Regions from separate parts of the Pseudomonas sp. CBS genome, predicted to be linked through region 1. Evidence: riboswitches for the same ligand, from Rfam matches in the RefSeq annotation. Region 1 holds a riboswitch; the other holds the start of a gene.
What was found. Region 1 has a riboswitch for manganese ahead of mntP (manganese efflux pump MntP). Riboswitches for the same ligand answer to the same signal wherever they lie in the genome.
Positions count from the first base shown of each region.

Region 2: it holds a riboswitch for manganese, as region 1 does, so the genes downstream of both, NVB75_RS14870 (TMEM165/GDT1 family protein) here and mntP (manganese efflux pump MntP) in region 1, are expected to answer to the same signal.

Region 1 is NZ_CP102929.1:7,018,223-7,021,580, reverse strand. It holds gene NVB75_RS32120 (ABC transporter ATP-binding protein) at 1-345, shown strand, start outside; gene NVB75_RS32115 (oligopeptide/dipeptide ABC transporter ATP-binding protein) at 345-1,295, shown strand; yybP-ykoY riboswitch at 1,337-1,503, shown strand; gene mntP (manganese efflux pump MntP) at 1,514-2,077, shown strand; gene NVB75_RS32105 (NAD(P)-dependent alcohol dehydrogenase) at 2,222-3,289, opposite strand.
Region 2 is NZ_CP102929.1:3,283,724-3,287,081, reverse strand. It holds gene NVB75_RS14875 (M48 family metallopeptidase) at 205-1,023, shown strand; gene NVB75_RS14870 (TMEM165/GDT1 family protein) at 1,167-1,751, opposite strand; yybP-ykoY riboswitch at 1,840-1,959, opposite strand; gene NVB75_RS14865 (class I SAM-dependent methyltransferase) at 2,011-3,009, opposite strand; gene NVB75_RS14860 (2-hydroxyacid dehydrogenase) at 3,040-3,358, opposite strand, start outside.

The sequences.
Region 1 (3,358 bases):
ACCCACGACATGGCCGTGGTCTCGCAGTTCTGCGACCGGGTCTACGTGATGTACACCGGCGCGGTGGTGGAAGAAGGCCCGACCGCCCAGGTGATGAGCGATCCGCGCCATCCCTACACCCAAGGCCTGCTCAGCGGTTTGCCGGAACAGGTAAAGCCCGGCGATGACCTGCTGACCATCCCAGGCCAGGTGCCCAACCTCGCCGCCCTGCCCTCAGGCTGCACCTTCCGCGAACGCTGCCCCCAGGCCATGAGCCAATGCATCGAGCGCCCGCGCCTGAACCTGATCAACCCTGTCGGCACTCGCAAAAGCGCGTGCTGGCTGACTGCCGGGGAGTCGGTGTAATGACAGTGCCTCAAGATTCACTGCTGGCCCTGCGGGATGTACGGGTCAAGTTCCCGGTAAAAACCGACTGGCTGGGCCGCCCGCGCGGTTATGCCCACGCCCTCAATGGCATCGACTTGCAGGTGCGCCGTGGGGAAACCCTAGGGATCGTCGGCGAATCCGGCTGCGGCAAAAGCACCCTCGCCCAATTGCTGATGGGCCTGGTCAAGCCCAGCGACGGCGAAGTCGACTGGGTCTACGAAAGCGCCCGGGAACGTCACCGTCATGTACAGATCGTGTTCCAGGACCCGCAATCGTCCCTCGACCCACGCCTGCCCATCTGGAAAATCATCACCGAGCCGCTGTTCGCCCTTGGCGACACGCCCAAGGGTGAAATGCGCACCATCGCCGCCAAGGTCGCCGCCCAAGTAGGCATCCGTGCCGAATACCTGGACCGCTACCCGCACCAGTTCTCCGGTGGCCAGCGCCAACGCATTGCCATCGCCCGAGCACTGGCCTCCAACCCGAGCATCCTGGTGCTGGACGAACCGACCTCGGCCCTGGACATCTCGGTCCAGGCGCAAATCCTCAACCTGCTGGCCGAGCTGCAACGCCGACTGGGGCTGACCTACATCCTGATCTCCCACAACGTATCCGTGGTGCGGCACATGGCCGACCGGGTGGCGGTGATGTACCTGGGGCAAATTGTGGAACTGGGGTGTGCCGAGCAAGTGCTGGAGCAGCCGAAGCATCCCTACACCCAGCTGCTGCTGGAGGCGGTGCCCAAGCTGGGGGTGGCGCTGGACGATGCCTATGTCAGTGCACCGACAGAGCTGCCGGGGAACCGGGTGTTGCCGGGCGGGTGCTTTTTCCTTGATCGCTGCCCGCGCCGCACCCAAGGCTGCGAACGGCCGCAGCGGTTGACCGGTGGGATGAGTCAGCAGGTGCGGTGTCATCTGGAACATCCGTGAGGCACGGTTAACAAAATTTTCATGTAGCCAAGGCTATGATCCGCCACCTCGTTGGGGAGTAGCCTGCTTCGGATTCTCGAAGCGTTCGTATCAACATTCTCGGCAACATGCCGTGGTGCGAACACCATTTTGGTTGGTGAGACCAGCGACACATCCATGCCTGAAGTCGGGCGTGTGGTTGTGTCGTTGACTCATATAGCCCGACTGGAAGCCTTACCGTGAACCCCATTTCCCTCATTCTTCTCGCCCTTGCCATGTCCACGGACGCCTTTGCGGCGGCCATCGGCAAAGGTTCCAGCCTGCACAAACCGCGTTTGACCGAAGCCCTGCGGGCCGGTCTGATCTTTGGTGTGATTGAAGCCATCACGCCGATTATTGGCTGGGCTATTGGCCAGGCTGCCACTCGCTGGGTGGAACAGTGGGACCACTGGATCGCCTTTACCCTGCTGGTAGCCCTGGGTCTGCACATGATCTACAACGGCTTGAAGGCCGATGATCCAGAGGAAGAGAAACCGAGCCAGCACTCGTTCATGATTCTTGCCGTAACGGCGTTTGCCACCAGCATCGATGCCCTGGCGGTCGGCGTGGGCCTGGCGTTTGTTGACGTGAATATCCTGGTGGCCGCTGCGGCGATCGGCTTGGCGACGATGACCATGGTAACCATCGGCATGATGCTCGGCCGGGTGTTGGGCACTGTGGTGGGCAAGCGCGCCGAGATGGTTGGCGGCGTGGTGTTGATGCTGGTGGGTGCGACGATCTTGTATGAGCACCTGTCGGTCTAGACACTTGCGAAGATCAAAATGTGGGAGCGGGCTTGCTCGCGAAGGCGGTGTGTCAGTCGCTGAATATGCCAGCTGAACCACCGCTTTCGCGAGCAAGCCCGCTCCCACACAAGCCCGCCCCCACAGGGGATCTGCGGCGATCAATCAGGCCGCGTGTTTTTCTTTCTTCAGGCTCTCGATGTCGATCACAAACCGATACTTCACATCGCCCTTGAGCATGCGCTCGTAGGCTTCATTGATGCTCTGGATGTCGATCATCTCGATGTCCGAGACGATCCCGTGCCTGGCGCAGAAATCCAGCATGTCCTGGGTTTCCTGGATGCCGCCGATCAACGATCCGGCCAGGCTGCGGCGCTTGAAGATCAGGTTGAACACAGTCGGTGACGGATGTGGGCTGTCCGGCGCGCCTACCAGGGTCATGGTGCCGTCGCGCTTGAGCAGGTTGAGGAAGGCATCGAGGTTGTGAGACGCGGCCACGGTGTTGAGGATGAAGTCCAGGGAGTTGGCAACCTTGGCCATTTCATCCTGGTTCTTCGACACCACCACCTCATCGGCGCCCAGGCGCAGGCCGTCTTCGCGCTTGTTCGGCGAGGTGGTGAACAACACGACGTAGGCGCCCATGGCGTGGGCGATTTTCACCGCCATATGCCCCAGGCCACCCAGGCCGACGACGCCAACGCGCTTACCCGGCCCGACCTTCCAGTGGTGCAGCGGTGAGTAGGTGGTGATGCCTGCACACAGCAGCGGCGCGACCGCCGCCAGGTTGCTCTCGTCGTGGGAGATGCGCAGGACGAACTTCTCCTTGACCACGATAGTGTCCGAGTAGCCGCCGAAGGTGTTTTCGCCACCAAACACCGGGCCGTTGTAGGTGCCGGTGAAGCCGTTTTCGCAGTACTGCTCTTCGCCCTCGGCGCAGGATTCGCACTGCTGGCAGCTGTCGACCATGCAGCCGACACCGGCCAGGTCGCCTACCTTGAACTTGCTGACATTGGCGCCCACGGCGTTCACTCGGCCCACGATTTCATGGCCCGGCACCGACGGGTACAAGGTGTTGTGCCATTCATTGCGTACGGTGTGCAGGTCCGAGTGGCAGACGCCGCAGTAAAGGATGTCGATCTGCACGTCATCGGCCCCGGGGGCGCGTCGTTCAAACGTGAAGGGCTTGAGTGAATCCTTGGAGTCACGAGCGGCGTAGCTGTAAGTCTTGGCCATTTCGTTCACCTGTTTGTTCAGACGGTTGAAGTCAGTTGACCAGCATAGACGCTGAACCGTTCAACCGAG
Region 2 (3,358 bases), 3.5 Mb from region 1:
GAGCGGGGGAGACATGAGGGGGATCCCCTCAAAATGACTGTGCCGGATCGGCGAATGTCGCAAATGGAATGGTCGCCAGCGTTTTGTGAATTTTTTGCGGCGGTGTGGGATATGTCTGAAATCAGGCAGCTACACGTCTGTTGTATCTGGCGTCGATACAATTGGCCGACTACGATACGCGCCATGTTTCCAGGGAGCAGGTTGATGAAAAAGACAGTAGCGGTATGTGCGTTGGGCGCGGCGGTTATGCTCGCCGGTTGTCAGTCCGTCAACACCACCAGCGGCGGTGCCGTGGGCGTCGAGCGCAAGCAGTACATGTTCAGCATGTTGTCGAGCCAGGAAGTCGACCAGATGTATGCGCAGTCGTACCAGCAGACCCTGGGCGAAGCCAGTGGCAAAGGCCTGGTGGACAAGACCAGTGCCAACGCCAAGCGCGTACAGGCCATTGCCAACCGCTTGATCGCCCAGGCGCCCACCTTCCGCCCGGATGCGGCGCAGTGGAAGTGGGAAGTGAACCTGATCAAAAGTGACGAGATGAACGCCAACTGCGGGCCTGGCGGCAAGATCTTTGTCTACAGCGCGTTGATCGACAATCTCAAACTGACCGACGACGAACTCGCCGCCGTGATGGGCCATGAAATTGCCCACGCCTTGCGTGAGCACGGCCGCGAAGCCATGTCCAAGGCCTACGGTATCGAAATGGCGAAGCAGGGGGCCGGTGCCTTGTTCGGCCTGGGTCAGGACAGCCTGGCGCTGGCCGATACCGTGGCCAACTACGGCATGACCTTGCCCAACAGCCGCAGCAACGAAAACGAAGCGGACCTGATTGGCCTGGAGTTGTCGGCGCGTGCCGGTTACAACCCGAACGCGGCGATTACCCTGTGGAACAAAATGGCCAAGGCCTCGGAAGGCTCGCCACCTGAGTTCATGAGCACTCACCCGGCCTCCGACAGCCGGATCGCCTCGTTGCAGGCGGCGATTCCGAAGGTGATGCCGTTGTATCAGCAGGCGAAAAAATCCTGATTTATAAGGCTGAAATGCAAATCTGAATATGGGGGCCCGGCTTGTGTTGGAGTCGGGCTTGCCCGCGATGCAGGCACCTCGGTGTGTCAGTTGCACCGAGGTGATGCTATCGCAGGCAAGCCAGCTCCCATATGGGGTAGCGTTTAGATCCAGCCACTGCTCTGCATGGCCTTGTACACCGCAACAATGGCCAGGATGAAAAATGCCGTAGCCGCCAGTCGACGAATCAGCGTCAGCGGCAATTTGTCCGCCGCGAAATTCCCCGCCAGCACCACCGGTACGTTGGCAATCAACATGCCCAGGGTCGTGCCGATAATCACCAGCCACAGTTCCGGGTATTGCGCCGCGAGCATCACGGTAGCGATCTGGGTCTTGTCGCCGATTTCCGCGAGGAAGAACGCGATCAGCGTGGTCAGGAATGGCCCGAACTTGCGGGATGTACTGGCTTCGTCATCGTCGAGCTTGTCGGGCACCAGGGTCCAGAGCGCGGTGGCACAGAAGCTCGCCGCGAGGATCCAGTGCAACACCGCATCCGAGAAGAAACTCCCGAACCAGGCCCCCACGGCACCGGCGGCCGCATGGTTGGCCAGGGTCGCGGCGACGATGCCGGCGATGATCGGCCAGGGTTTGCGAAAGCGTGCAGCGAGAATGAGCGCGAGCAGTTGCGTCTTGTCGCCAATTTCGGCCAAGGCAACGATTGCGGTAGGGACAAGCAGGGAATCCAGCATCAGGTAAGTTCCAGGGGCGGGTCGACACGGCTATGACACGTACAGCCTTCCCGCCCCGGGTAAGGTGTTCGTGTCATAGGTCTTGTCAAACCCCGGTCCGTCTGTGCGGACTCCTGGGTCGCATACGCCATGGCCTGTTGACCAAGTATGTTGACGTATGCCGGACGAGCGTGGCGCTCGTGGGAGACTACTCCCCTAGGACGGAGCGGATTCTGCCTAGGCAAAATCCATTCGGCAAGCCTTCTTTTGGAAAAAGATTTCAGCCGCGCTTGGCACGGTAAATGCGAAAACCCTGGCCTTCTGCCTTGATTGCGCACACCCCAAGATGCTCTTCGATCAGCGGTTGGTACTTCAGGAAACTATTCGCTACCAAGCGTAGTTCGCCGCCTTTTGCCAGATGTTTGGCTGCTTTTCTCAGCAAGTTCTCGGTGGCGAAATAATCGGTGTGCACCCCGACATGGAACGGCGGGTTGCTCAAAATCGTGTTCAGATTCATCGGTGCTGCGTCGATGCCATCACCGGTCAACACTTCGGCTTCCAGGTCGTTGGCCGCCAAGGTCAGGCGACTGCTGGCGGCGGCGAAGGCATCCACGTCGAGCATCGTCACCGTGTTATGCGGGTATCGACGTTTGACCGCCGCCCCCAGCACGCCAGCCCCACAACCGAAATCCAGCAAGTGACCGCTTGGCAACTTGTCCAGGTGCTCCAGCAGCAGCGCAGTACCGCGATCCAGGCGACCGTGGCTGAACACGCCCGGCAGGCTCACCACCTTGAGCGGCCCTTCAGCCAGCGGCACCTCGAACACCTGCGCCAGGCTTTCCAGCTCAACCGGCTCGGGGGCATTGGCCACCGTGACCAGCCACAACTGGCAGTGCCGCGCATTGTCGAGCTTGCGCGGTTTGCCGAACGGGTTCAGTTGCTTGGCCGCACTTTCGATACCGCCTTTCTTTTCCCCGACCAGGTACAACTCTTTGCCGGGCAAACGCGCCGCCACGGCATTGAGCAAGTAGTCGGTGAGGTCCTTGGACTTGGGCAGGAACACCACCGCCGTGTCGAACGAACGCTCGGGCACGCTCACGCCGAACTGGCTGCGCTCGGCAAAACGTGCGTCCAGTGCGGCCTGGTCGCCGGCGTGCCAGCTCCAGCCATGGGCATTGGGCAGGCGGCCCAGCAGGTCGTCGGCGGGCAAGCCCACCAGCAGCACGTCGCCTTGAAAAAGTTCGGCCTGGCGAAGCAGTACTTCACTGCGCGGATCCATGGTCTGCTCCTTGAAAAGGGGCGCAGTTTATCAACTGACGACGCGCAGCGGGGCGCCGCTGAAAAAGCCCTGAGTGTTTTCGATCAATTGGCCGACGATCCGCTGCCGGGCTTCGCGGCTGCCCCAGGCGTTGTGGGGGGTGACGATCAAGCGCGGGATGTCGCCGGCCAGCAGCGGGTTGCCGTTGACCGGGGGTTCGACACTCAACACATCGGTCGCCGCGCCGCCCAGATGACCGCTGCGCAGGGCATCGGCCAAGGCTTGTTCATTGATCAGGCCACCGCGGGCCGTGTTGACGATGAAGGCGCCAGGCTTGAGCAAGGTAAGTTCACGGGCACCGATAAAGTCA